DNA from 4 places in the Vibrio vulnificus NBRC 15645 genome. Region 3 is predicted to be linked to each of the others. Evidence: predicted binding sites of a transcription regulator. Region 3 holds the regulator's gene; each other region holds the start of a gene.

Region 1 (7,580 bases), 1.2 Mb from region 3:
GACGGCAACGGTGATGGCAAGAAAGACATCTGGAACACCAAAGCCGATGTGTTTGCTTCAACAGCCAGTTACCTCAGCCAATCTGGTTGGGATGACAAATACACTTGGGGTCGCCAAGTACGCGTACCTAAAGGGTTTGATCTTGAGCTGGAAGGGCGAGAAGAGGCGAAAGGCAAATACCTACAGGAATGGAAAAAACTGGGTATTACCAGCATCAATGGTCGCCCGTTACCTAAGCTAAACGAAGACATTAAAGCTTGGTTAGTGATGCCTGATGATGAGAATGGCCGCGCTTATCTGGTCTACAACAACTACAATGTGTTGATGAAGTGGAATCGCTCGCATTACTTTGCACTGGCAGTGAGCCATTTGGCTGACCGCATCAAAAATTAATTCAATTCGGCTTGTGGCGTTAGCCACAAGCCAACAGCGATAAACATGTTATCTGAACGCGCAGCACAAATGGTGGTTTTTGCCGCCCTCGTCAAACATCAAAACTTCACTTCTGCAGCTAAGAGCTTAGCGGTGTCGGTTTCTCATGTCAGTAAGCAACTGGCACAACTCGAAGCATCATTGGGGATCAAGTTGATCCAACGCACCACGCGCAGCTTTACACCGACTGAAGCCGGATTGGCCTTCTATCACCATTGCCAGCAAGTGGTGCAGGCGGTGAATAACGCGCAATATGAAATGGAGAGCCAGCGCGATGAAATTGCCGGTTTAGTACGAATTGGCCTGTCGCAATCCTTTGGTACTTTGCATATTCTCCCGGCCATTGATGAGCTGCGGCAGAAATACCCGCTACTGCAAGTGGAAATGCACTTGTTTGATTACAAAGTCGACATGCTGCAAGAAGGGTTAGACTTGTGGATCACCAACCATGAGCATTTACCAGAAGGCTACATTGCTCAGCGCTTAGCGGATTGTCAGTTTGTTGTCGCGGCGTCTCCGGACTATTTGTTGCAGCATGATGCACCGAAAGAGCCCAACGATCTCGCCAATCACAACTGCCTGATTTACCGAAGCTGGGAGCGTGACTACACCAGTTGGGCGTTTCGTCGCCAAGGAGAGCACCTTAGCGTTAAGGTATCGGGTAATTATTCGGTCGATCTGGCTGAGGCGGTTCGCGATGCGGCGATCTCTGGGTGGGGAATTGGCTATCTGGCGACCTACTTGCTCGGTGATGAATTTAGAACTGGGAAACTGATTCAACTGTTGCCAGATTGGCGCGCGAATCAGGAAATGCCATTTTATGCTGTGTATCCTAGCCGCCAGCATATGCCGAAAAAAACCTCTGCTGTCATCGATTTCATTAAACAAAAAATCGGTACGCCGTGTCATTGGGACAAACAGCTTGAGCCCTATGTCAGCTTTCCCGATTAGAGTGATTTGAGTCACAAATATTTTCTATTTCCAGAAACATATTTTCCATATGGAAACAATAAAACAAGGCAAACGTTTATCTTGTTTTTATTCAATGAGTTAAGTTCTTTGGTTTTATTGCGTTTTTCTAATGAACCACCTTGTTAACATTCTCGACTTGCATCTTACGAGACTGGTAATACAATCCGCGCCTTCCTTGTTCCCCCTCTCTGGAAATAATCACTATGAACTCACTCTTGGGTGTCGTAGCCATTTTGCTTTTTGCTTGGCTGCTTTCTACCAATAGAAAAAATATCCGTCTTAAAACGGTAGGATTGGCGTTTGCATTGCAAGTGGCCTTTGCGTTGTTGGTACTGTATGTGCCTGCGGGTAAAAATGCGCTAAATGGCGTGACGGGCGCGGTTTCCAATTTGATTAACTATGGGCAGGAAGGCATCGCTTTTCTGTTCGGCGGTTTGGCAACCGGCGGTTTTACTTTCGCGATTAACGTTCTTGGTATCATCATCTTCTTCTCTGCCTTGATCTCAGGCCTTTACCATATTGGATTGATGCCGAAAGTAATCAACTTGATTGGTGGCGCCCTACAAAAGTTGTTAGGGACTGGCCGCGCTGAATCGCTTTCTGCAACCGCTAACATCTTCGTTGGCATGATTGAAGCCCCGTTGGTGGTTAAACCTTACTTAAAGCACATGAGTGACTCGCAGTTCTTCGCCGTCATGACCTGTGGCCTTGCTTCAGTAGCAGGCGGTACCTTAGTGGGTTACGCCTCTTTGGGTGTGGAACTGAACTACCTGATTGCTGCGGCATTTATGTCGGCACCTGCTGGTCTTTTGATGGCCAAAATCTTGATGCCTGAAACTGAAGCTCAGGCGGAAGATGTGCAGATGGAAAACGTTGAGATGCCAAAAGCGACCAACGTGGTGGAAGCGATGGCTGACGGTGCGATGTCGGGCTTGCGTATCGCGGTAGCGGTAGGGGCAACCTTACTGGCGTTTGTCAGCGTGATTGCACTGCTGAATGGCCTTTTGGGCTGGGTCGGCAGTTGGTTTGGCATCTCTCTCAGTTTTGAGTTGATTTTAGGTTACCTGTTCGCGCCAGTCGCTTGGTTGTTGGGGATTCCATGGCATGAAGCCATTACCGCGGGTTCTCTGATCGGCAATAAGATTGTGGTAAACGAATTCGTAGCGTTTATTCAGCTCATGCAAGTGAAACAAGAACTGAGTGCACACTCGCAAGCGATCGTGACTTTTGCTCTGTGTGGTTTTGCTAACATCTCCACAATGGCGATGTTGATCGGTGGTTTGGGTAGCTTGGTGCCTGAGAAACGCTCGTTCATTTCGAAGTACGGCTTCCGTGCAATTACCGCAGGTGTCTTGGCGAACTTGATGAGCGCATCGATTGCGGGCGTGATTTTAAGCCTGTAAGCGATAAGAAAACAGATGACAGTCGATGCTTACGCGCTTCTGGACAAAGTGAAGCATCGTACTGTCATTATTTGTTTTTATACACTATCATTTTGATAAATAAGAAAAAGGCAGAGGTTTTCCTCTGCCTTTTTGCGATTACGTGATGACGATGTCAACCACTCATCTGCAGCACAATATCAACGCGGATTAATCGATATCGCGTTCAATTTCTCGTGCGATGTGTTGTTGATTCAACATGATGCCTTCGGCCTCAATACGTGCACCTTGCAGCTCCGACTCTTGGATGTGTTCAAAGCGCGTATTGGCATCAATATAGATCACTTTCTCACCAAGATTAACGCCGTCATCGTAACACACCATGGTGATAGAGCGCTGCTCAGCACTATATAGATTCACTGTGCCATCGCAGTCAAACTCGTGATCGTTCCAATTGCTGTCGTGATCTTGTTCGTCAAACTCCACCACACGCGCAAGCAGCTCGTTGCTTGCACCTGATTGTGCGGTGACTTCCACTTCTGCCCCTGCGACCAATAGACCTTTGTGGCCATCTTCAAAGCGAGTGTGCGCATCGACGGTAAACATGCCACGGTAGTTCAACTCGAACTGTGATTGGTCACCCGCCACCCAAGTGACAATGCCTTCGATTTCGTTGTCGTCATCAAGGTTATCGTAAGATTCGATCTCAATCTCGTTGGCGGCAAACACGTTATTGGCAAATTGGCCTTCAATTTCTACCCATTGACCGTTTTCAAGTGGTTGAAGCGGTTCAATAACGGTACCATTGTCGTAATTTACTGTGATGCCAGCGCCCAATTTAAATGTGCCGCTGTTGGCATCGAGGCTGTTGATGCGACCTTCGATTTCAACATGGCCAACCAGAGCGGGATCATCAAACTTCACGACCGACAGAACTTTGTATCCCGCATCGGCGGTTGGAAGAGAAGAGACCATGACCCAGTCGCCATTTGTAATTTCTGGGCTGAGCTGAGCAAATGTCAGCGTCGCACCATTAATGCGAAAACTGTGGTCTGTGGGGTTGATGTTGCTGATCACCCCAGTCATGGTCGGCTCTAATTGCGCCGAAAAAGTGTCTGCTTGGCCGCTGGCGGAATCGCGTTGCACACCGGTGTTTGGGGCGATGCGAATCATCATATTGGGTTGCAGTGCACTTAACTCAATGTTGGCCGAGGAATACGATACTTGCTCGACGGTATATTGGTGCCCATTGACGACAACAGAGCGGTGTTGTGGGTCTACGGAGTCAATGGTACCGGTGATTGTTTTGGGAGCAACATCGGGTTGTGCTGGTGTTGAACTATTACTTCCTCCACAAGCCGATAAAACTAAGGTTAACGCGCTTACTAAAGTCAGCTTCTTCATCTCTATATGTACCCTATATGAATGGTGGATGTTTGGTTTTTCGCCATGTTAGGAAATGAGATGTGAAGCGATCGTGAAGAGATAAAACTGAATGAAAATTTTGTTAGTGGATGATAACCACAATGTGGCAGAAACGATTGCCGACTACCTGGAGCTTGAAGGCATCATTATCGATTGTGCTTATCATGGTGAAGCGGCGCTGCGATTGATTGAAACGAACCACTACGATGTGATTGTCATGGACATCATGATGCCAAAGCTGGACGGCATCAGTACGGTGAAAAAACTCAGAGAAGACTATCTTTGTGGGACGCCCATCCTATTTCTAACCGCAAAACAGGGGTTGGATGACAAAATCGCAGCCTTTACTGCTGGTGGCGATGATTACCTATTGAAACCTTTTGCGATGCAGGAACTGAGCTTGCGACTGCATGCATTGGCCAACCGAGGGCCAAGACAAGATATTGGTGTGTTGAAATTTGCCGACATCACCTTAGATGTCAAAACCGAGCAGGTTGAACGCCAAGGTCAGTTGATCAAACTGAGCCGTATTCAGACGCGAATTTTGACGTTATTGATGAAGCGAGCACCGGCAATCGTGTCACGCGTTGAAGTGATTGAAAGCGTGTGGGGCGATGAACCACCGGGGAGTGATGCTCTGCGTAGCCACATTTACGGTTTGCGCACCGCATTGGACAAAGGTTTTTCAGAATCACGATTAGAGACCATTCATGGACAAGGTTACCGACTCAAAGCATAACGCTTATCCCAGTATTTACCGCAAGATCCGTTGGAGCTTTGGCGTTCTGACCTTTCTGATGTTTTCGCTGTTTTGGAGCTTGATCTATGTGGCGGAAAATAAGCTGGAAGTATTGAGTTTGCATCACTGGTTAGACACAGAAGCCGCTCTGTACAAAGAGAATTACGCAACATTGCAGGAACAAGCTCCGTTACCCAATCCGCAGGAGTTTGATAGTTACTGGAGCGAGAAAGAGATACCGAGCTGGCTGCTGGCTTTTTCCAAACCAGGTTTCTATGAATACCTGCAAGGGGAAGAGGACAAACATTTTGTCGTTTTTGCTCATCCTTCCGGTGTTGGTAATATGTACATCGTTTTCCAAGATGATTCGGATGATTACCTGGATGAGTATGAAAGCTCCTTGCACCAAGTGACTTTTGTGTTGGGCGGCATACTCTCCATCGCCATGCTGCTCTATGGGGTGTATATGGTTCGCATTCTGTCGAAACCCTTGACGGAAATTGAACATAAAATTAGTCAAATGCCACCGGATTGTCCGCCGTTTAGCATCGATACCACGTTCAGCGAAACGCGCCATATTGAGCAGACTCTGCTAGACAGCAAAAATCATATCGCAGGATTTTTCCAACGTGAGCAGGAGTTTAGCCGATTCGCTTCTCATGAGCTGCGGACACCGATTATGGTGATTCAGGGGTCCGCCGATATTCTTAGCCGAGTGGAAGGGCAACCCCAAGTCGCGCAAAAAGCGATACGTCGTCTGCATCAAGCGGGTCAAGAAATGAAGGTGCTGACGGAGACGTTTTTGTTGTTGGGTAAATCGGAGATAGAGCCACATCACTTTGGCAATTACGATCTTCAGCAGTCGTTGGAACAGCAACTGGCGTTGCTCGAGCCCTTGTTTGCTCGTCAGGGCTCGAGTTATGCGCTTGATCTGTCGCAGCCGAGCCAGGTTCGAGCGCCAGAAAGCTTTATCACCATCGTCATTAATAACCTCATCAAAAATGCTTTCAGCTATAGCGTTGGCAGTATCAACATTGCGCTACATCAGTGTTGTTTTGAAATTCAGAACCGACATGACGGCAATGAAACTTACAACGCAGGTTATGGATGTGGCTTGGTGATTGTTGAGCGCATTTGTGAACGTATGGATTGGGCGTTTAGCATGGAAGATGACGGTACGCATTTTATCGCGAAAGTGCGTTTTCATTCGGCAGAGGTATAGGAATAGACGGCACCTTGATAATGCCGAGCGCCAAATAGCAAAAAAGAGAGCCGAAGCTCTCTTTTTTTAGGTGTATGGTCGGACTGAGAGGATTTGAACCTCCGACCCCCGACACCCCATGACGGTGCGCTACCAAGCTGCGCTACAGTCCGATGGCAGTTACTGTAATGGTAAGGAGATGACTCGTCAACACTTTGTTTATCAACAATAAAAGCTAGGCGACAGAATGAACAGTTTGTATAAAAAAGCAGCGGTGGTTTTTGAGGGTGAAGGAATCAAAAACGGCTGCCTAAAGCAGCCGTTGAGTATGCTAATCGCGAACGCGTTTAAAGATGAGGGAAGTATTGATACCGCCAAAAGCAAAGTTGTTGCTCATCATGTAATCAATATCCATCTCGCGGCCAGCACCAGCAATGTAATCCAGGTCACCACAATCTGGGTCTAGGTTATTGAGATTTAGGGTTGGGCTAAACCAGCCACTGTTCATCATCTCAATACTTAACCAAGCCTCGATGGCACCGCATGCGCCCAATGTGTGGCCAAAATAGCTCTTTAATGAACTGATTGGCACCTTACCAATGGCATTTTGTGTCGCGTTACTTTCGGCAATGTCGCCACGGTCTGTCGCAGTGCCATGCGCAGAAACATAGCCAATGTGTTTTGGATGTAAATCCGCGTTTTGCAGGGCCATTTCCATACAGATTTGCATGGTTTCCATCTGCGGCTGAGTCACATGCGCCGCGTCACAGTTGCTGGCAAAACCGATGATTTCAGCGTAGATTTTTGCGCCGCGTGCTTTGGCGTGTTCGTATTCTTCTAGCACCAGCGTGCCTGCACCTTCGCCGATCACGAGTCCATCACGATCTTTGTCGTAAGGGCTTGGCGTTGTTTTTGGCTGATCATTTTTCAAGCTGGTCGCAAACAAGGTATCGAATACCGCTGATTCGGTTGGACAAAGCTCTTCAGCTCCTCCTGCCACCATGACGGTTTGGTAACCATGCTTGATTGCTTCATAGGCGTAACCAATGGCTTGACTGCCTGATGTACATGCGCTGCTCGTGGGGATAACACGGCCACGTAGGCCAAAAAAGAGCCCCACATTGACGGCGGTGGTGTGCGGCATCATTTGCACGTAGGTCGTCGCGGTGATCGCTTTGGTGGTTTTGTCGTTCAGCATCACGCCAAATGCGCCAATGGCGTCAGTTGAGCCAGTTGATGAACCGTAAGCAATGCCAGTTTGGCCATTCGTTAGTACGTCGTCACCAATTAAGCCTGCTTGGCGTAGCGCGTTTTCAGTCGCCACGGTGGCTAATTTGGACACGCGGCCCATACCGCGAACTTGCTTGCGTTTGTAATGCGAAGGGAGCTCAAAATCGACCACGGGAGCGGCAAGTTTGGTGTTCAACCC
Region 2 (7,580 bases), 1.3 Mb from region 3:
TGTATCGGCCAGTGGCTCTAGGCCTGCTTCAATCGCGATTTGCCCTTTGGTACGGCGCTTTGGCTTATAAGGCAGGTACAGATCTTCAAGGCGCGTTTTGCTATCGGCCGTGAGGATTTCACTTTCCAGCTTTGCGGTGAGTTTGCCTTGCTCTTGAATCGACTTAAGAATGGTTTGGCGACGGTCATCCAGCTCGCGCAGATAGGACAAACGGCTATCGAGGTTGCGCAATTGGGTATCATCAAGCCCACCGGTTACCTCTTTACGGTAACGGGCGATAAAAGGAACGGTGTTGCCATCATCAATTAGGGTAACGGCAGCAGTGACTTGCTCAGGGCGAACATTCAGCTCTTGAGCAATCAGACGACAGATAGCTTGGCTCATCCGTGGGATCTCTTTGTTCTTCGTTAGTGGGTCTAATATGGGGACAGTTCGCGTCAGTTTCTACCCTTGTGGGAGAGTGGCTGAGTGACATGCGTTCATGTTGGTGATCAATAACACGTTTTGCCGCCGCTTTTGAGAGTATTGCGTCAAATCTTCGCAGGTGACTGGCAAAGCGCGGCAAAACTCGTTACTTTTCGCTCCATCTGATTCCGTTCGAGCCATTAAGGGAAAGTTCGTGAAAACCAAAATGATTACCCGCGAAGGGTATAACAAGCTCAAGCAAGAGCTCGATTATCTATGGAAAGAGCATCGGCCTGAGATCACGCAGAAAGTATCGTGGGCGGCGAGCCTCGGCGATCGCTCAGAAAACGCCGACTACACCTACAACAAGCGTTTGCTGCGTCAAATTGACCGACGTGTACGTTTCCTGAGTAAGTTTTTACCGGAAGTCAAAATCGTTGATTACGCGCCACAGCAAGAGGGCAAAGTCTTCTTTGGTGCGTGGGTGGAAATTGAAAACGAAGCGGGTGAAGTGATGAAATTTCGCATCGTCGGCCCTGAAGAGATATACGGTGACGCCAAAGGCTACATTTCGATTGATTCACCGATGGCGCGCGCACTGCTGAAAAAAGAAGTCGATGACGAAGTGCAAGTGCCAACCCCAAGCGGCATCAAAGAGTGGTTCATCAACTCGATTGAATACGATAAAGGGGAGTGATTTCTCTTGTCGCCTTTTCAAACCCGCCTTGTGCGGGTTTGCTTTATCTTAACGATTAGTGACGTATGACGTTGCAAGTGGGTAGTGCATCCGCTAAAAAGTAATAAAGATTAACAATTCTTTGCGCCACATTCGGATGATTGGTGTTACATTTTACCGAACCAAATTTGGTGGAAGCTTATGAAATAGGTGGACGGACACATGCAAGAGAATTTTAAAATTTTAGTGGTTGATGATGATGCTCGCTTGCGTGCGTTGTTGGAGCGTTATCTATCAGAGCAAGGTTTCCAAGTGCGCAGTGTCGCTAATGGAGAGCAGATGGATCGCCTATTGACCCGTGAAAACTTCCACTTAATGGTACTGGATTTAATGCTGCCTGGTGAAGACGGTCTTTCGATCTGTCGTCGTCTGCGTAATGCCAACAACATGTTGCCTATCCTGATGCTAACAGCCAAAGGCGATGAAGTTGACCGCATCGTTGGTTTAGAAGTGGGTGCGGATGACTACCTGCCAAAACCGTTCAACCCACGTGAGTTACTTGCGCGTATTAAAGCGGTGTTGCGTCGTCAAACCATCGAGCTGCCAGGCGCGCCAAGTGCGGAAGAGAAAATTGTCGAGTTTGGTGAGTTTCGTTTGAACTTGGGCACGCGTGAAATGTTCCGCGGTGATGAGCCGATGCCACTCACCTCGGGTGAATTTGCGGTACTGAAATCGCTAGTGACCAATGCGCGTGAACCGATGTCGCGCGACAAGTTGATGAACATGGCGCGCGGACGTGAATACTCCGCGATGGAACGTTCCATTGACGTACAAATTTCTCGCCTTCGTCGCATGTTGGAAGAGGACCCAAGCAAACCTCGCTACATCCAAACTGTATGGGGCTTAGGTTATGTGTTTGTTCCTGATGGCAAACCAGCTTAATCTGACATGATGATTCTTCTCCAATCCCTGGCTTTGACCAGGGATTGTTGTTTATTCTACCTTCGTACTCTACCTAGCTGCCGAGGTCTTTGATGCGTTTTCGTAGTTCCTTTACCCAATCGATCTTTATCTTCATTACGTTGCTGCTCGCCAGTCAGGTGTTCTCCTATTACGCGGTGTTCAACTACGCGCTATTGCCGAGTTTGCAGCAGTTCAACAAAATCCTTGCCCATGAGCTGAACTTGGTGCTCGATGATGATAGCGCGCTGATGGCGGATGCGCCGTTGCGTCGGCAGGTTCTGGAGCAACTGGGCGTGACGGTGCACGCGGCCGACAGTGAGCAAGCCAAAGAGTTTGAGCATGCAATGACCATCGATCTGATGAGTGAAGAGATGACTCATGAGCTTGGTTCGCCAACCGAAGTGCGTCTGCTGTTGGGCAGTGAAAGCTACATTTTGTGGATGCAAATTGACGCCTTGCCGGGTTCGCTGATCCGCATTCCGCTCTCTGAACTGCAAGAAGAAGATTTCGCTCCACTGTTTCGCAATAGTTTGATTGTGGCGCTGTTGATCATCGCTGGCGGTTGGCTGTTTATCCGTCTGCAAAACCGACCACTCATCGCACTGGAAAAAGCCGCTAAGGAAGTCGGTCGAGGGGAAATCCCGCCACCGCTGCCAGAAAAAGGGGCTACAGAGATCCGTGCAGTGACGCGCGCGTTCAATCAAATGTCTCGCGGCATTCAAGAGTTGGAAGCTGACCGCGCGTTGTTGATGGCGGGTATTAGCCATGATTTAAGAACGCCGTTAACACGAATTCGCCTTGCGACTGAAATGATGTCACCAGAAGACAGCTATTTAGCGGAAGGGATCATCAGTGATACTGAAGAGTGTAATGAGATCATCAGCCAGTTTATGGACTACCTCAAACCAGTGAATACGCAAAGTTTCACCGAGGTCGACATCAATGGTATTTCTGGGGATGTAGCGAGCTCCGAAGGGGGTTACGAAGTGCAGATTGAGACCGCCTTTCAGCCTTCGATTCGCACCGCTTTTGGCAGCCCGATTGCGATTAAGCGTGCCGTGAGCAACTTAGTGGTCAATGCACTGCGTTACGGTAATGGATGGGTGAAAATCAGCACGGGGATGACCGCAGACAGCAAGTTGGTGTGGGTGTGTGTGGAAGATAACGGCCCAGGGATTGAAAAATCACAAGTGGCGAAGTTGTTTGAACCTTTCACCCGTGGCGATACGGCTCGTGGTAGCGAAGGAACAGGCTTAGGGCTGGCCATTGTCAAACGTATTGTCAGCCAGCATCACGGCTCGGTGGTGGTGAACAACCGCAGTGAAGGTGGGCTCAAAGTACAGCTGAGCTTTCCGACCAGCGAACGTTAGTCGTAACCTTATTTAGGAAGGGTCATTGGGTTAAAAAAGGGTTGCCACAGTCGGCAACCCTTTTTCTTTGTGTAGATTAGCGCTTTACAGTTGCGGGCTCGTGCGCCTTTTCCTCTTCTTCGTCCTGAAGCTTTTCAGGCAGAAGAAGGTTAAGCACAATCGCGGTAATGCCACCAGCAGCAACGCCGGAAGAGAAAATGCTCTTAATGAACTCAGGCATAAACTGCAAAATCTCCGGTTTCTGCGCAATGCCTAAACCCATCGAGAACGACAGTGCCATGATGAGAATGGCACGGCGATCGAGGTCAACACGAGAAATGATGCGCACACCTGCAGCGGCGATGGTGCCGAACATCACGACGGTTGCACCGCCTAAAACCGGTTCCGGAATCAACTGAACAAAACCAGCTACGCCAGGGAACAGCCCAAGCAGTACCAACATGCCGGCGATGAAGTAACCGACGTAGCGGCTTGCGACACCCGTTAGCAAGATCACGCCGTTGTTTTGGCTGAAAGTGGAGTTTGGGAAACTATTGAATACCGCCGCGATTGCCGAGTTAAGACCGTCGGCCAATACGCCGCCTTTGATCCGTTTCATGTACACCGGGCCTTTGACTGGTTCGCCAGACACTTCCGAGGTGGCGGTAATATCACCAATCGCTTCCAGCGCGGTGATGAGGAAAATCAGGACCAGTGGAATAAACAGCGACCAGTCGAAACTCAGACCAAACTGCATCGGGATTGGCAAGGCAACCAGTGCGCTACTTCTGCTGGCTTGGCGAGTGTCTACCATGCCCATGAAGTAGGCCATGACATAGCCCACCAACATGGCAATCACAATCGACGCCACGCGTACGTAAGGGTTCTTGGCGCGATTGAGTAACACAATCAGGCCCAGTACGGTTCCCGCCAGCGCCAACTTATCGAGGCTGCCAAAAGTGCCATCGCCCAGTGCTGCGTAGCCGCCGCCCATCGATACCAAACCGACTTGAATCAGGGTCAAACCAATTAAGGTCACAACGATGCCAGAAACCAATGGAGTAATGATGCGACGCGCGTATTCCAACACGCGCGAAAGGAGAATCTCTGCAAACGAGGCAACTAAAATGGTGCCAAAAATCGCCGCCATCATGCTCTCAACGCTGGCGCCGCCTGCCTTCAGCGCCAAACCAGCACCGATAATCGGACCTAAGAAGTTAAAACTGGTGCCTTGTACGGACAGAAGCCCAGAACCAATCGGGCCAAAAGTACGGATTTGAATAAAGGAAGAAATGCCCGAAGCAAACAGCGACATGCTGATGATGGTGTTGGTTTGTTCGGCAGACACGCCAAGGGCTTGGCAAATAATCAAAGATGGGGTGATCACAGCGACAAACATCGCCAGCAAGTGCTGCAGGGCAGCAAACAAAGTTTGCGGCAAAGGTGGACGATCATTGAGTTGATAGATCAGGTCCGTTTTACGCGTCGGGTTCGGCGTTGTCATGGTATTTTCCTAATTGTTGTACGCAGACTTAGCGCTCGCTGAATGGGAGGCCAAGGTGAACGGATGTCATCATCTGTGATTGCTGTTACTCAGAAATCCGCTCTGGTTGGGAAGGTGAGAAAAGTCATCCTCACAATTTGTGCGGCATTATAGGGCGATTATTCTAAAAAGCAATCGTTTGCTATTTTCTGTTGACTAAACAGGATGATTGATTCGACAGGGAGCGAAGAGAGTGGTCAATGAAAGGCGTGGATCACGCCTTAGAATAAATATCACGTTCGCCCAACCAGCGTTCAATAATCGCGGCGGCATTTTGTGGGTAATTGTGGTGAATGTAGCGTGCGGCGCGCTGAACTTCGGGAATCAGGCGCTGATCGCGGACGAGATCGGCAATTTTGAAATCCGCCAAGCCAGTCTGTTTGGTGCCAAGCAGTTCACCCGGCCCGCGGATTTCAAGATCGCGTTGGGCAATGACGAAACCATCGTTACTTTCGCGTAGCACCGAGAGGCGCTTTTGCGCTGTTTTGGACAGCGGAGCGTGATAGAGCAATACGCAGTGGCTTGCTACTGAGCCTCGACCGACGCGACCGCGCAACTGGTGCAATTGTGCGAGACCCAAGCGCTCGGGGTTTTCGATGATCATTAAGCTGGCGTTGGGCACATCGACACCGACTTCGATCACTGTGGTGGCCACCAAAAGATGCAATTCATTGTTTTTGAACGCTTGCATCACCGCTTGTTTTTCAGCCGGTTTCATTCGGCCGTGCACCAAACCAATGCGCACATCAGGCAATTTACGTTGCAGCTCTTCGGCGGTTTCTGCTGCCGCTTGGGCTTCCAATACTTCCGATTCATCAATCAAGGTACAGACCCAATACGCCTGCTTGCCCTCATTGAGGCAGGCATGACGAATGCGCTCGACAATGTCTTCGCGTTTGGTATCGGGAATCGCGACGGTTTGGATCGGGGTTCGCCCCGGCGGTAACTCGTCGATCACCGACGTTTCCAAATCGGCATAGGCGGTCATGGCCAATGTGCGAGGGATCGGAGTGGCAGTCATTATCAGTTGGTGTGGGTAAGCACCTTGTTTGGCGCCTTTTTCACGCAGCTCCAAGCGTTGATGTACGCCAAAGCGATGTTGTTCATCAATGATCACAAGCGCAAGATGGTCAAACACCACGTGTTCTTGGAACAGCGCATGCGTCCCAACCACCATTTTCGCTTCGCCACTGGCAATGCGGGCTAACTCGGCTTCTTTGGTCTTGCCTTTGAGCTTGCCTGCTAGCCAGCCAACGGGGATGCCCATTTTTTCAAACCAATTAGCGAAGTTGATCGCGTGCTGCTCGGCCAGCAGTTCGGTGGGCGCCATCAGCGCCACTTGGTAGCCATGTTCGATAGCGCGTACCGCCGCCAATGCTGCCACTAAGGTTTTGCCCGAACCGACATCCCCTTGCACCAAACGCATCATCGGATGCGCTTTTTGCAAATCTTCTTCAATCTCTTGCACCACCCGCGCTTGGGCATTGGTCGGTGAAAAAGGCAGCTGGGCTAACAGCTGTTGTTTAAGCTGGTGGACGGGGGGCAGTGGCAACGCGACATCTTGCTGACCTTTGCTGCGCACGGCGAGCATGGATAAGTTCTGAGCCAACAACTCTTCCATAATTAAGCGGATTTGGGCTGGGTGCTTTCCTTCATCGAACAGTTCCAGATTCATCTCCGGCGAAGGACGATGGATAATGTGCAGCGCTTGCCCCATGGTCAGTTGTTGGTCATACAACCCGGCAGGCAGTAACTCTTGAACCGCGGCTTTATCGAGCAGGGCGAGGGCTTGGTCTGTGAGGTTACGCAGCGTGATTTGCCTTAAGCCATCGGTGGTAGGATAAACAGGCGTTAAGCTCTGTTCCACATCGGGCTTCTGCGTTGGGGCGAAAAACTTGTAGTCTGGGTGAACGATCTCCAGCCCCATATTGCCGCGCTTAATTTCGCCGTAAGCGTGTACTAACTTACCTTCGGCAAAATTGTTTTTCATTGCCGCGGTAAAGTTGAAAAAACGCAGCGTGATGGTGCCATTCCCGTCGCTGAGTTTTACCGTTAACATCTTGCGTTTACCAAACAAGGTATCCACTTGCATCACATTACCCTGCACAGCGGCCCACAATCCAGCATGCAATTTGGCAATCGGGTAGATGCGGGTACGGTCTTCGTAACGAAGTGGCAAGTGAAACAGCAGATCTTGCACGCTGCTTAGGCCAATTTTCTCCAGCTTTTCAGCCACCTTAGCACCGACCCCGCTGAGGGACGTGAGGGGGACAGCAGATAACAGTTGGGCAGACATATTGGCCTCAAGACAATGATAAACATAGCGTTATGTTAACCATTAAGCTGTGTTTTTGTACAGGAAAAATAGGCTCTAGAAAACTAGAAAACTAGAAAACTAGAAAACTAGAAAACTAGAAAACGACTATTTCTTTTGCATGTCTGCCCACCAGTCAGGATCCGCAACAATTTGTCCGGCATCATCCAGTGGTGGGTAAGCGAGCCCTTTTCGTTTGGCGACCTTGGCCAGCACCGGGTGACCGCGCTCAAACAAAATACGGTTGATGGTTTCGGCATCAATCGAGCTTTCGTCGTTTTGGTACATACCTGCGGCTTCACGTTGGCGCTGCGCTTCATACAGAATCAC
Region 3 (7,580 bases):
AAGTCGATGCAGAAGGGCGTATGGTGGGCTTTGAAGAGAAGCCTAAAGCGCCTAAATCGATTCCGGGTGACCCAGACTTTGCCTTGGTTTCAATGGGTAACTATGTGTTTGAAGCGGATGTGTTGTTCGCTGAGTTGATTGAAGATGCGGACAACGAAAACTCATCCCACGATTTTGGGAAAGATATTATCCCTAAAATGTTCCCACGTGGTGACGTATTCGTGTATGACTTTAGCCAGAACCGTATTTCCGGAGAAAAAGCTGAAGTGTATTGGCGTGATGTCGGTACCATTGATGCTTACTGGCAAGCGCACATGGATCTGTTGAAAAAAGACGCGCCATTCTCTCTATACAACCGAAAATGGCCGCTGCACACCTATCAGCCACCATTGCCTCCTGCGACGTTTACCGACTCAGACAACGGGCGTGTACAAATTATTGATAGCCTAGTCTGCAATGGCAGTTACGTACGTGGTTCACGTATCGAAAAGTCTGTGCTAGGTTTCCGTAGTAATATTGCTTCAGCCTGCGATATTAGCGAGTCTATTTTATTGGGTGATGTCAAAGTTGGGGAAGGCTGTGTGTTACGTCGTGTCATTGTTGATAAGGACGTAGATATCGCGCCAGGAACGCAAATTGGTGTGAATTTGCAGGAAGACAAAAAAATCTTCCATGTCTCCGATGAAGGTATCGTTGTTATTCCAAAAGGAGCAAGAGTTGGCTACTAACCCTTTGTCGATTCTGTTTGTAGCATCGGAAGTAGAAGGTTTGATCAAAAGTGGTGGCTTGGCGGATGTTGCCAAGGCACTGCCTGAAGCTTTGGTGAATCTTCAGCATGATGCGAGAATTGCCATTCCGGCTTATACCGCAATTCCTGATGTGTGTGATGATGAAATCATCCTCGATACACACTTAGAATCTTGGCCTCATACTCATTATCAAGTTAAAAAACGTTTCTTGGGCGATACGCCAGTCTATCTCATTGCGTGTGCGCACTATTTTGATCGTCCTTCGATGTACGCTGAGAATAATCAGGCGTATACGGATAACGGTGAGCGCTTTGCTTTTTTTAGTGCTGCTTGTTTGGATATGTTACCAAAGATTGGTTTCCAGCCTGAGATCGTGCATGCCAATGATTGGCATACAGGCTTAGTCCCATTCTTGCTTAAGCACCGTTACGGTCAAGATCCATTTTTTGCTCAAACAAAGAGTATTTTGTCGATCCATAATGCGGTCTTTAAAGGTGTCTTTCACTATGATGAGATGCAGTGTTTACCTGAATTTCATTGCCGAAATGTACCCGATGCCGCCGTCAGCTCTACGCATATGACGATGCTGAAAGCGGGCGTGATGAGCGCGGATAAAATCAACGCTGTGAGCCCAACCTATGCAGAGGAGCTGAAAACTGAACTTGGCAGTCATGGCATGGCGTGGGAATTTCAAACGCGATCTGATGATCTTGTCGGGATTCTGAATGGCTGCGATTATTCTGCATGGCATCCAGATACTGACAGCTATTTACCCATCAACTACAAAGCAACTAAGCAGAGTATGGTGAGAGGGAAAAATGGCTGTAAACGTGCGCTTCAAGAGCAAGTCGGCTTACCTGTAAAGGACGTCGCTATGTTTGGTATGGTGTGTCGTTTGACGCATCAGAAAGGGGTGCATTATCTATTGCCAGTATTGACTGATTTCCTGAAGTTGGATGTTCAGCTGGTTTTGGTTGGGACCGGTGACCCGTTGCTTGCTGCGCAATTACGTGATGTTGCAGCTCAGTTTGGTGAAAAGTTTGTCTTTGTTGAAGCTTATAACAATCAACTCGCACACTTAGTTGAAGCCGCATCCGATTTCTTTTTAATGCCTTCAGAGTTTGAGCCTTGTGGCTTAAATCAAATCTATAGCATGGCGTATGGCTCCTTGCCGATCGTGAGAGGTGTTGGGGGTCTAAAAGACAGTGTATGTGATTACGATGTGAATCCAGAGACTGCGACAGGATTTGTGTTCTATGAGCCCACAGCGCAAGCGTTGTTGATTACCATGCAAAGAGCGTTGTTATTGTATGCACAGAATCTAACAGAGCTTCGACGAGTTCAGCTGTACGCGATGGAACGAGATTTTTGCTGGAACAAGGCAGCAGAGCAATATGTTGAGTTGTATCGTTCTGCGCTAAAATAGAGTAAAAGTTCTGAAATATGAATGGAAAGGCACTGATTATGGTGCCTTTTTACGTTTTTTAACCGAACTCAAATAGAATTTGAATTGATATGTGGTAGGATTCTTGCCTCCCATTCTTACTATGGTGATTCATTGACTATCCTTGTGGCGGAAGTCCCCATTTCGATTGGATTGCTATTTGATACATCACCATTGCAAGTGGGTTAGCTATACTGTTTAAACCTTTTAGTTTTCTCTTTTTTTGGCGTTGTTTTATGGCTCAAGCGTTACTATTTCACAAAACTTATCTCCATCCTACCAGCCAAGAGTGGGTGGTTTTTGTGCATGGTGCGGGTGGCAGTTCGTCCATCTGGTTTAAGCAAATTAAAGCGTACAAGCAGCATTTCAATCTGTTATTGGTTGACTTACGTGGGCACGGTAAATCCAATCAACTATTAAAAGAATTGATCAGTAACCGCTATACCTTTGGGGCGGTGACGCAAGATATCCTCAAGGTGCTTGATCATCTTAAAATTCACTCCGCGCATTTCGTTGGGATGTCTCTAGGGACGATCATTGTCCGAAATCTAGCGGAACTGGCGGGGGAAAGGGTTAAATCCATGGTGCTTGGTGGTGCGGTAACGCGTCTCGATGCGCGTTCTCGTATCTTGGTCTCTCTAGGTAACTTTGGCAAGCATGTGCTGCCCTATATGTGGTTGTACAAGCTGTTTGCCTATATTGTGATGCCGCAAAAAAATCAGCAGGAATCACGTCATCTCTTTATCCGTGAAGCGAAGAAGCTGTGTCAAAAAGAGTTTAAGCGTTGGTTTATACTCGCGGCAGAGGTGAATCCACTGATGCGTTATTTCAAAGAGCGTGAATTGCCGATCCCAACGCTATATTTGATGGGAGAGCGTGATTATATGTTTATTAAACCCGTCAAAGAGATGGTTGCTGCTCACACCCAGAGTGAGTTGCTAGAGATAAAAAACTGTGGCCATGTGTGCAATGTGGAAAAGCCCGACGAGTTTAACCAGCATTCGATCGATTTTATCCAACGCCAAATCTAATAAAACATGAGGAAGGCTAGTGCCTTCCTCTGTCAATTGCGCTCATTACTCAAGTACTTGCCCACAATGCCAGCAAGCTCCAAATTGACCTTCTATTTCTTCTCCGCACTGTGGGCATAGCCAATTTTGATGCGCTACTTGCTGCTCACGATAGCTGGCTAATATCGCTTTAGCAAAATCGACTTTCTCAGGTTCCAATAGCCAAATGTATGGATTGGTATCCTCAGTTGCTGGTAACTCACCTCTCAAGCCAAATAAACCCTCACCTCGAACCTCACATTGTACCGCTTCATTCATCAGTAATTGGCACACGATATGCGCTTCTATAGGCGTGTTGGCGGTGAATATCTTCATAAGTGAATTCCTTTTATGAAGAGAGTTGAGGTCTAAATTTACTCATGATCCATTTTACAGCGATAGGAAACACACCCAATAACGCAAATGAGGCTAATACTGTCGGTGAAAGTATCCCCGACAACGAGTTGATGTCGGCCAATTGTGTCCCCGCATTTAGGTAGACAGCCGTACCAGGTAGCATGCCTATCTGGCTAGTAAGATAGTAACGACCAATGGAAATTGGTGTTAAACCCATTAGCAAGTTAATCAGGAAAAATGGGAAGACAGGGATCAAGCGTAATGAAAATAGATAAAAGGCGCCATCCTTTTCAACGCCTTGGTTGATCGCGCTAAGTTTGTCTCCAAAACGTGCCTGCACCCAATCTTTTAGCAGGTAGCGACTACTCAAAAATGCGATGGTTGCCCCAATGGTGCTGGCAAACGAGACAAGCAGTAGGCTATACCAAAAACCAAACAGAGCAGCGCCTAATAGCGTGACGACGGTAGCTCCAGGAACTGAAAAGGCGGTAAGACCAACGTAAATGACAAAATAGCTTATTGAAGAAAACAGAAAGTTTTCTTCAATAAAACTGTTCAGGGCAAGTTGTTGTGCTTTAGCGTTGTCGAGTGTGAGGTATTGACTAAAATTAACCGCCAATAAAATAATGGTCGCGATAAGCAAGATTCCGAATACGAGTTTTTTGTTCATTCAATTTTTCTCCAGATAGCTTGGTTATCAGACCTGATTGAGACAGAAAATCTTTCAAACGATATAAAAAAACCACATCATTTTGATGTGGTTTTAATCTATAAGAAATAATAAACGTGCTTGCCTACAAAGACAATTTATTCACTAATTCGTCTCGACGTTGCTGAGGAATCACACTCCAGTGCGTACCATTGATGGCTCCCTCTAACGCCCAAAGCAGCTCTAAGCTCACGGCACCACTGTGGGTGTTTTTAATCGCTTCGTACGCACGAACCGCGCCTTGAGATTCCAACTGCTCGACTGTTTCAATTCCCGCCTTTTTAAGCATTCGTTCGGTGGCTAAACGCAGGTTAGGTAGGTCTTTTAATCGTTCAGGTTTTGCTGTTGCTTGCTGTTGTTTATCATTATTAGCACTGGCCAATGCACGTTTGGCTAAAGCGAGTAGTGCATTTTGGTCTTGCCATAGCGCGTCTGAAATCGCGTAGTACTTAGTGACAACAGGAAACCCACGCTTAGTATAAACGTATGGTTTGAGCCCTTGCTTTTCAAAAAGTAATGTTGATTTTTGATCTGCGCGAATATGAAGCTGGTCTTTCACCACAAGTGCGAACATGGTCTCATCTGCAAAAAGGCCGAATCCGCCAAACATTGAGCGAGATTTTATCGCACCAAGTTGCTCAAAAAGCTTCATTGAATCTTTGAGTATCGGTTTATCCATGATGTGTTATCTCGGTGTAATTACTATTACGCCACCAAATCAGGTCCGAGAGATTAGCAAACCAATGCAAATACAATGTCATTAATGGGTAAACTTGTTGTTATGCATTTTTGCCATCGGTAACCCCGCTACCTACCAAAAAACGTCTGGTTTAGGCCGGAGGCTTTGCGTCCCACTTTTTCAAATGGTTTGCCCTGTGCGTGACACTAGAAGGATACGATTTCTATTGGAGTAACATCACATTTTCAAATAAAAAATGTGACATTGGTTCAAATAATAGTTGCAGTTAAGTGAATGAATACTCGATTTTAAGAACTTAACAGAATTTGACTTAACAAATCACTTACTAAGAATGAAAAAAAAGCATCCAGATTTGGATGCTTTAGAATATTAGTCTTAACTAATTGATTTTTTTAACGGTATCACGAACCACTAACTCGGGATGCATTTCAAACACGCGTTTGTCATGCTCTTTGTCCTTAATACGTTCGAGAAGGATCTCAAATGCATTTTTACCAACACGGCGTTTTGGCTGGTGGATGGTTGTTAGCGGTGGTGAGAAGTATTCCGCCAACTCAATATTATCGTAGCCGATCACAGAGATGTCTTCAGGAATGCGAAGGCCTAACTGTTGAAGGCGGCTCATCAAACCCAGTGCCATGGTGTCGTTGAAGCAGAAGACCGCCGTTGGGCGATCTTGCCACGACGCGATCTTGTCAGCAGCCATCACAGCCGTATCACATTCAAAGTTTCCTTCAAGGATCCACTCGTTGTTAACGGTAATATTGGCTTCCTTCATCGCGCGTTTAAAGCCTTGGATGCGCTCTTGGCACGCGGCTTTTTCAAAGTGACCACTTAAACACGCAATTTTTGTATGACCATTTTCAATCAAGTACTTAGTGGCCAAGTAGCCACCTTCCTCTGAGTTATCGATAATTTTATCGGCTTGTGAGCTGATTGGACCCCAGTCCATAATCACTTTAGGAATATCTGCATGCTTATCAAGCATTTCGCGTAGTTCTTCAGTGAGGTCTGAACACATCACCAAAATGCCATCTACGCGTTTTTCCGCAAGCATACGAATGTAATCACGTTGCTTCTCGTAGATACCGCCGGTATTACAAAGAATTAGCGTATAACCTTGGCGGTAACAGTAGCTTTCTACGCCATCAATCACTTCAGAAAAGAACAAATTGGTAGATTGAGTGACCAGCATACCAATAGTACGAGTTGTGTTGCACTTTAGGCTACGCGCTACTGCGCTAGGCGCGTAGTTGAGCTCGTCAACCGCTTTCATGACTTTTTCTTGAGTGGCTTCTGCAACAAAACGCGTTTTGTTGATTACGTGCGACACTGTGGTCGTGGATACTCCAGCGAGACGCGCGACATCTTTAATTGTGGCCATAGGTATTGTCCTGTCTAAGGTTGCATTTTGAATCTACGATTCTTTGTTGCAACACAGTTTGCTACCTTTCTCCGAATTCGCTTTGTAAGGAAGACACACTAGAAAAGCAGCAGCTTAGCTTTAAATAAACACAAAAACCGCTGTATTTCAGCGGTTTGCATTAAAATCATATTTTATCGATTGCGGTCTCAATTCTAGACCGAGACGGCAAGAGTGGCAACCTACTCAAACAGCGAATTGTGTATCCGTGTTCACACTTTAGTGGTTAAAGTGTAACCGAGTGTTTGCTCTATTGATAAGGGCGTAATTATTATCCAACTAAATAGTCGCTGTCCAGCATACAAAACGCAACAAGTAGTTTTATTGCGCTGTTATAGAAGCCAAACTCATCATATTGTGCTGCTCGTTGAGAGAAGGTAGGTAACCAAGAGAGCAACATTTCTTGAATAAATGTGTTTTGCTCGATGAAAGCATCTTCCATGTGGCGATCTTGTTCAAACTCATTTGAGCGAATGATGAGGTTGCCAAGAAAGTCGAGCATGATCGCTAAGTGATCGGCCGGTTCATTCAGTTGTTGATTGACCTGCACACCATGTTTTTTTAGCCAAGCATCCATTTTTTGTGCCGGCTCGCCATTGAGTAGGCCATCTTTTGTAAGGTAAATTGATGCGTATGGAAGTGCGCCATGTTTTGCGGTTTTCAAAAATAGGTCACAAAAATCTGCCGCTAATTCCAATTGCGCATCTTGACGGTCAACAAGACGATTGAGTGCGTCGACAAAGGCGTTAACGGATGGTCGCAGAGCATCGTTTTCAGCCAATCCCGTTAAAAACGCTCTAATTTCCATGCTTTGATATTTATCGAGTTCTTCCTGAGTCAGTTCTTTGGCAAATAAGCTGGAAAGCCACCAATATATTTCCGCACGTTTTTCATTAAAGGCTTTTATCTCTTGCATCATTTATCGCTCCTAAATCAATCTCCTATAAGTGTAACCAAAAAAAATGAATAACAATAACGCCTATTGTTAAGAAAAATATAAATATATTTGAGCTTGTTAATGGTCTGATATTAAGCTTGTTTTGAATCAATAAAAATCAAGATACTTGCATTTCAAACGAAGTATGACTAGAAATGTTACTAGTTATGAATAGAATGTCTGCCCGTGTAGACAGAAATGACATGAAGTGG
Region 4 (7,580 bases), 1.5 Mb from region 3:
TCAGTATAGTCATTCCAAATTGTTTTATAATCCTGTCAAATTGAGAATGACTTTTACACATGAGTAATAATGAATGTGAGGGAGAAGTGTGATGGCCAATATTCATTGGGAAGGTGTGAATGAGTTTGTTGCGGTGGCTGAAAGCGGTAGCTTCACTCAGGCCGCTACGCGCTTAGAAACATCGGTCGCAAATGTGAGCCGCCGAGTCGGACAGCTGGAAGAGCGACTCGGTGTGAAACTGTTGCTGCGCTCAACAAGAAAAGTGTCACTCACCGAGGCTGGGCAGATCTACGTTCAGCATTGTCGTAGCATACTGGAAGGGCTGCATCAAGCGGAGCTAGCAGTGACACAAATGCAGCAGATTCCACAAGGGAAACTAAGAATTACCGCCCCGGTCACTTATGGTGAACAAAAGATTGCGCCGTTGCTGAATGACTTTCTGATTCGTTACCCTAAAATCGATTTGGAGTTAGTACTCACCAACCAAAAGCTCGACTTGATTGAGCAGGGTGTGGATATCGCGGTTCGGCTGGGCCAGCTTGAAGATTCTAGTTCCATGGCGCGTCGACTGAGCGATCGTCATCTGCATGTTTGTGCAACGCCGGAATATTTTGAACAGCATGGCATGCCTCATACGTTATCGGATTTGTCGTCACACAACTGCCTGGTCGGTACCCATGATCATTGGCGTTTCAAAGAGAGTCATCAAGGTCGCTCCATTAAGGTGAATGGGCGTATTCGTTGCTCTAGTGGTGTTGTGTTATTGGATGCTGCTCTGAAAGGGATTGGTTTGGTTCAATTACCGGATTACTACGTTGATGAGCACTTGCGCGCAGGGCGACTTATCGAAGTGCTGGCGCATTTTCGTGATGATCGTGAAGGGGTTTGGGCGCTGTATCCACACAATCGACATTTATCGCCGAAAGTTCGTTTGCTGGTGGATCATCTGGCACAACATTTATCTGCAGCCGCATAACCGCTATAATCCACAACCCAGACGATAGAGGTAAACATGGCAGAGACACATCAACCTTTTTCACTTCAAGATGAAGTTTTTATGCGCAGAGCCATTGAGCTTGCCGCGATTGCCGAAAGTGAAGGGGAAGTGCCTGTTGGCGCGGTACTGGTCAAAGATGGCGAGGTGATTGCTGAAGGATGGAACCAATCGATAGGTCAACATGATGCGACGGCCCATGCAGAAATACAGACCTTACGTCAGGCTGGGCAGAGTATGGGTAACTATCGTCTGCTCGACACCACATTGTACGTCACCTTAGAGCCTTGCCCAATGTGTGCTGGCGCACTGCTGCATAGCCGTGTGAAACGCATTGTCTTTGGCGCTCCTGATTTAAAAGCGGGTGCGGCAGGGACGGTACTCGATCTATTTTCTAGTCAAGCGGCGTATCATTACGCAACCATCGAAAAAGGATTGTTAGAGTCGGAATGTCGTGAGCAGTTGCAGGCCTTTTTTAAGCGCCGTCGTAAAGAGATCAAGGCGTTGAAGAAGGAACAGCAGGCTCAAAGTGATCATGATGATGTGGACGTGGAAGAAAAGTAGAGGGCAGTAGCAAACATCTGCTTTTTATGGTGCAGATGTTTACTCATCCATTAAGCGTGGTTCACAAGGTGCACAAAAATGCGATTGCGAGCGCTAATTTTTCTTTTTGTATTCGCTAACTTACGTTTACGTCGGTTAGCCGCTACAGTTTTGTTCAGGCGTTTGGATTGGACGCGACGTCTTAACACAACGACCTCCTACTGACGATAAATAATCCCCTTAACGACGACGATAACGTCTCCGCATTCTTTAGAGCCTTGGCTTTAAGAGATGTTTTTGGGGTGGTTAAATATGAACTCTTTCAGTACAAGCTTGACGCTTGGAAAGTGACGCTAAGATTTAGATCGACCGAAGTGGTCTGCTTAGCTTAATTCAGAAGAGCGATTTTAGATAAAGTTGTCGATAAAAAGCAATCGACTTTTACAAAAATCGCTCCACTTCTGCTCTTAAGGTTGGACTTCTGTGGTGAGTGTCGCTTGGCTGACGGTGACATCTGGCGACAGAGCTTCGTTTTCTGCTGCGTCAATGTCGCTAGCCGCCACTAACTCACTATTTTCGAGTGGCGGGATCACTTGAATTTCACCCTCTTGGTCGCTCGCAATCAGAGAGTTTTGTCCCACATGACCAATGATGCTTTGGTAGTAGCGGCGGATATTCTCAACGTAATTTTTCGCCTCGTCTCCACGAGCATAACCGTAGCGAGTTTGGCTGAAATACTTCTTCTGTCTTAATAGCGGCAGTCTCTCTTTCACATCTCCCCAAGAATCTGGATTGCCACCTTGTCGTTTGGTTAAGCGGCGTGCATCCATCATATGACCAAAGCCAACGTTGTAGGATGCTAAAGCAAACCAGATTTTCTCATGTTGAGGGATCGACTCAGGTACACGAGCGACAATACGACGCAGATATTCAACGCCACCGCGGATAGACTGCTCTGGGTCTAAGCGGTTTTTTACGCCAACACTTTGCGCAGTCGGCAACGTCAGCATCATCATACCGCGCACACCGGTCGGCGATTTCGCGAGGGGATTCCAATGTGATTCTTGGTACGCCAGAGCGGCAATTAAGCGCCAGTCAAATTCTGCAGAATATTGCTCAAATAAAGGAGCCCATTTGGGTAATTTATTGTCCAACGCACGGATAAAGGCGCGCGTATCCACATAATCGAAGCTGCCAATGTGGCCAATGTATTTTTCTTCTAGGCGTGCAAGTTCGCCAGATTGACTAATGTTGCCGAAAAACTCAATCATCAGCGCATACAAAGATTCATCCGGTGAACGGCGAACAAACCAAGAAACAGGTTGGTCTTCGGTGACTTCAAATGCGGTGGCTAAATCGGGGTAGAGACGTTGAGCCAGTGATAATTCGATAGAATCGCTGATGGCAAATCTCAGCTCCCCAGTTGAGACGCGGCGAAGCAAATCGTAATTATCGGCATCAGAGACGGTGGTAAATTGCAGCTCTGGGTAATCGTTTTGTAGCGATTTCAACAACGTCACATTTTGTGATTGTTTCACCACTTGCAGAGTGTTGGCAGCCGCATTGTTACTGGTTTCGTCTTCATCTTCTGAGGTGGTTTTGGCGTTTTGGTATTCGACTAACTGTTTTAAGTTACGTGGGCGTAGGGCACCATTTTTGTACACCACGACTTGACTGACGTAATAATAACTTGGCCCAGGGCGAAATTGTTTAATCGCTCTTGGGGTCTGGTTGAGGCCGGTGGCGATCAGGTCGATGTCTCCGCGTTTGAGCATGGGGAACAACTCGGCTTGGCGAAAAGCCACTTTCACTTCAAGTTTGACGCCAAGTTCATCGGCAAACTGACGAGCGAGTTCGTAATCTAAACCGGTTTGTCCATCAGGACCGATGTAATAAGAGAGTTGATTATTGAGAGTACCGACACGGAGTACACCTCTCTGTTTGATCTGATCAAGTTCGCTAGTGGGCTTTGATTCAATCTGACACGCTGATAAAAACAGCGTTGTCGCGATAATAAACAGAAAGTTACGTAGTTGGTGAAGATTAAATATTGGCATCAAGTCTGCTCTCAAAAATCGATTCGTCTCTTTATATCAAAGCGGGCAAGGTAGGCAAAGAAAAAGCGATAGGCAAAATTGTACACCTTTTCTTAGTGACGACATTTTGGTTGTATTTCAAATTTGACAAAAAAAGTGACGCAAACGGTTGCTTTTGGTGTTACATCACAAAAACAATTGCTATATAATGCGCCCGCAACAGAGAGGTGCAATCGGCATAAGTTCGAAGTAAAACAGTATAACCCACTGAATTTATTCCAATATCACCTTAATCAATTGCATAAGAGACCTAAGCACATGAGAATTTTGCGTGGCTCCCCAGCTCTTTCTGAGTTTCGAGTTAATAAACTACTGGAACTTTGTCGTGAACAAGATCTGCCTGTAACGGGCATTTATGCCGAGTTCATGCACTTTGCGGATCTGACCTCTGAGTTAGACGCAGAAGCGCTAGAAAAGTTAGAGAAACTTCTTACTTACGGCCCAACTATCGAAGAGCACGAGCCTCAAGGTCTCTTATTGCTGGTCACTCCTCGTCCTGGCACCATCTCTCCTTGGTCATCAAAAGCGACAGACATTGCACAAAACTGTGGTCTTAACGCGGTGAAGCGTTTAGAGCGCGGCACGGCGTACTACGTTGAGTCGTCATCAGAGCTTTCTAGCGCACAAATCGACATCGTAAAAAGCATTATTCATGACCGCATGATGGAAGCGGTATTTGGTGATTTAGAAGCAGCAGCGGCATTGTTCAGCGTTGCACAGCCTGCACCAATGACTCAGGTGGATATCCTTTCTGGAGGTCGTCTCGCGCTTGAAGAAGCAAACGTTTCACTTGGCCTAGCGCTGGCAGAAGATGAAATTGATTACTTGGTGGAGAACTTTACTAAGCTTGGCCGTAATCCAAATGACATCGAACTTATGATGTTTGCTCAGGCTAACTCTGAGCATTGTCGTCACAAGATCTTTAACGCCGATTGGACGATCGATGGTGTGGAACAGCCAAAATCGCTGTTTAAGATGATCAAAAATACCTTTGAAACAACGCCAGATCACGTGCTGTCTGCTTACAAAGATAACGCAGCGGTAATGACGGGTTCAAAAGTCGGTCGTTTCTTCCCTGATCCAGAAACGCGTCAATACAACTACCATCACGAAGATGCGCACATCTTGATGAAGGTAGAGACGCACAACCACCCAACCGCAATCTCACCATGGCCAGGTGCTTCCACCGGTTCTGGTGGTGAAATTCGTGACGAAGGCGCAACCGGTATTGGCGGCAAGCCAAAAGCGGGTCTGGTTGGTTTTACCACCTCGAACTTACGTATTCCTGGCTTTGAACAGCCATGGGAAACCGATTTTGGTAAGCCGGGTCGTATCGTCAACGCCCTTGACATCATGCTAGAAGGCCCTCTTGGTGGCGCGGCATTCAACAACGAATTTGGTCGTCCAAACCTCCTTGGTTACTTCCGTACTTACGAAGAGAAAGTGACGTCACACGCAGGTGAAGAAGTGCGTGGCTACCACAAGCCAATCATGATTGCTGGTGGTATGGGTAACATTCGTGACGAGCACGTACAGAAGAAAGAGATCCCTGTCGGCGCAAGTTTGATTGTTCTTGGCGGCCCTGCGATGAACATTGGTCTGGGTGGTGGTGCTGCGTCGTCTATGGCGTCAGGTCAGTCGGCCGAAGATCTGGATTTTGCTTCGGTACAACGTGAAAACCCAGAGATGGAGCGTCGCTGTCAGGAAGTGATCGATCGCTGTTGGCAGCTTGGCGATAACAACCCAATCGCGTTTATTCACGACGTTGGCGCGGGTGGTATTTCAAACGCGTTACCAGAGTTGGTCAATGATGGTGAGCGTGGCGGTAAGTTCCAGCTGCGTGATGTACCAAACGATGAGCCGGGAATGAGCCCATTGGAAATCTGGTGTAACGAATCTCAAGAGCGTTATGTACTCGCGGTCGCACCAGAAAACATGGCGGCATTTGATGCAATCTGTAAACGTGAGCGTGCGCCATACGCTGTGGTCGGTGTGGCAACGGAAGAGCGTCACCTAACGCTGGAAGATGCGCACTTCGACAATACGCCGATTGATATGCCAATGGACATTCTGCTTGGCAAGCCACCAAAGATGCATCGTGAAGCAACCACACTCAAAGTAGACAGCCCAGCGATGACGCGTGATGGCATCGAACTTAACGAAGCGGTGGATCGCGTACTTCGTCTTCCAACTGTGGCTGAAAAAACCTTCTTGATCACCATTGGTGACCGTACCGTCACAGGCCTAGTGGCACGTGACCAAATGGTCGGTCCGTGGCAGGTGCCAGTCGCAAACTGTGCGGTCACAGCAGCCAGTTACGATACGTACCACGGTGAAGCCATGTCTATGGGTGAACGTACACCTGTTGCGCTGCTTGACTTTGGCGCGTCAGCACGTCTAGCCGTTGGTGAGTCTCTCACTAACATCGCAGCGACTGACATCGGCGATATCAAGCGCATTAAGCTGTCAGCAAACTGGATGTCACCTGCCGGCCACCCAGGTGAAGACGCGGGTCTTTACGAAGCGGTGAAAGCAGTGGGTGAAGAACTGTGCCCTGCATTGGGTCTTACTATCCCTGTTGGTAAAGACTCAATGTCAATGAAGACCAAGTGGAATGAGAACGGTGAAGAGAAAGAAGTGACTTCTCCACTGTCTCTTATCATCACCGCGTTTGCTCGTGTTGAAGATGTACGTAAAACCATTACTCCTCAGTTGCGTACCGACAAAGGCGAGACCTCACTGGTTCTTGTTGACCTTGGCAACGGTAAGAACCGCTTAGGTGCTACGGCGCTGGCTCAGGTTTACAAGCAATTGGGTGACAAACCGGCTGACGTCGACAACGCGGAACAATTGAAAGGCTTCTTCGATGCGATGCAAGCTCTGGTTCGCCAAGACAAATTGCTTGCGTACCACGATAAAGGTGATGGCGGCCTATTGGTGACACTTGCAGAGATGGCCTTTGCTGGTCACTGTGGTGTCAACGCGAATATCGCTGCGTTGGGTGACGATGTTCTGGCGGCGCTATTTAACGAAGAGCTCGGTGCAGTTGTTCAAGTTAAGAACGATGAATTGGATTCTGTGCTGTCGATGTTGGCAGCCAATGGTCTAGAAGCGTGTTCACACGTGATTGGTGCGGTTGACGCTTCAGACAACTTTGTGATTCGCTCTGGTGATGCTGTGGTACTGGAACGTTCACGCACTGATTTGCGTGTTACCTGGGCGGAAACTACGCATAAGATGCAGGCACTGCGTGACAACCCTGCGTGTGCAGACCAAGAGTTTGCCGCGAAGAAAGACAACTCAGATCCAGGTCTGAATGTGTCGCTCAGCTATGATGTTAACGAAGATGTCGCAGCTCCGTATATCGCGAAAGGTGCGAAACCGAAGATGGCGATCCTGCGTGAGCAGGGGGTTAACTCTCATGTTGAAATGGCCGCTGCCTTTGATCGCGCAGGCTTTGAAGCCACCGACATTCACATGAGTGACATTCTAACGGGTCAAGCGGTGCTGGATGAGTACCATGGTCTAGTGGCTTGCGGCGGTTTCTCGTACGGTGACGTATTAGGTGCGGGTGAAGGTTGGGCGAAATCTGTGCTCTTTAATACGCAAGCACGTGAGCAGTTCCAAGCCTTCTTTAATCGTGAAAACACCTTCTCACTGGGGGTATGTAACGGCTGTCAGATGCTTTCAAACTTGAAAGAATTGATCCCAGGTGCCGACTTGTGGCCACGTTTCGTTCGCAACGAATCAGAGCGTTTTGAAGCACGCTTTAGCCTAGTCGAAGTACAGAAATCAGATTCTGTCTTCTTTGATGGCATGGCTGGCTCTCGTATGCCTATCGCTGTTTCGCACGGCGAAGGTCGCGTGGAAGTACGCGATGCTCAACATCTCGCTGCGATTGAAGCATCGGGCACCGTTGCGGTCCGCTTTGTTGATAACCTAGGTAA

The links. The regulator PurR, encoded in region 3, represses purine synthesis genes. The targets are predictions, from matches to a motif close to TNANGNAAACGTTTNCNTNA.
Region 1: AOT11_RS02570 (NupC/NupG family nucleoside CNT transporter) is a predicted target of PurR. The motif match lies at 1,448-1,467, and genes of this name have one in related genera.
Region 2: AOT11_RS06140 (uracil-xanthine permease family protein) is a predicted target of PurR. The motif match lies at 5,064-5,083, and genes of this name have one in related genera.
Region 4: purL (phosphoribosylformylglycinamidine synthase) is a predicted target of PurR. The motif match lies at 3,731-3,750, and genes of this name have one in related genera.

The regions. Positions count from the first base shown of each region.
Region 1 is NZ_CP012881.1:585,309-592,888, reverse strand. Features, by position in the region: gene AOT11_RS02580 (lytic murein transglycosylase) at 1-393, shown strand, start outside; gene AOT11_RS02575 (LysR family transcriptional regulator) at 439-1,383, shown strand; gene AOT11_RS02570 (NupC/NupG family nucleoside CNT transporter) at 1,608-2,807, shown strand; gene AOT11_RS02565 (DUF5666 domain-containing protein) at 2,997-4,190, opposite strand; gene AOT11_RS02560 (response regulator transcription factor) at 4,282-4,950, shown strand; gene AOT11_RS02555 (sensor histidine kinase) at 4,922-6,172, shown strand; tRNA gene AOT11_RS02550 (tRNA-Pro) at 6,248-6,324, opposite strand; gene AOT11_RS02545 (beta-ketoacyl-ACP synthase) at 6,483-7,580, opposite strand, start outside.
Region 2 is NZ_CP012881.1:1,328,118-1,335,697, reverse strand. Features, by position in the region: gene AOT11_RS06160 (Tex family protein) at 1-384, opposite strand, end outside; gene greB (transcription elongation factor GreB) at 620-1,102, shown strand; gene ompR (osmolarity response regulator transcription factor OmpR) at 1,304-2,023, shown strand; gene envZ (two-component system sensor histidine kinase EnvZ) at 2,116-3,414, shown strand; gene AOT11_RS06140 (uracil-xanthine permease family protein) at 3,491-4,897, opposite strand; gene recG (ATP-dependent DNA helicase RecG) at 5,151-7,232, opposite strand; gene trmH (tRNA (guanosine(18)-2'-O)-methyltransferase TrmH) at 7,359-7,580, opposite strand, start outside.
Region 3 is NZ_CP012881.1:2,608,480-2,616,059, forward strand. Features, by position in the region: gene glgC (glucose-1-phosphate adenylyltransferase) at 1-728, shown strand, start outside; gene glgA (glycogen synthase GlgA) at 718-2,175, shown strand; gene AOT11_RS12100 (alpha/beta fold hydrolase) at 2,430-3,224, shown strand; gene AOT11_RS12105 (putative signal transducing protein) at 3,270-3,578, opposite strand; gene AOT11_RS12110 (TVP38/TMEM64 family protein) at 3,592-4,269, opposite strand; gene AOT11_RS12115 (TfoX/Sxy family DNA transformation protein) at 4,394-4,987, opposite strand; cyclic di-GMP riboswitch class I at 5,103-5,191, opposite strand; gene purR (HTH-type transcriptional repressor PurR) at 5,388-6,392, opposite strand; gene torD (molecular chaperone TorD) at 6,703-7,350, opposite strand.
Region 4 is NZ_CP012881.1:804,959-812,538, reverse strand. Features, by position in the region: gene AOT11_RS03695 (LysR family transcriptional regulator) at 92-976, shown strand; gene tadA (tRNA adenosine(34) deaminase TadA) at 1,013-1,558, shown strand; gene mltF (membrane-bound lytic murein transglycosylase MltF) at 2,005-3,594, opposite strand; gene purL (phosphoribosylformylglycinamidine synthase) at 3,892-7,580, shown strand, end outside.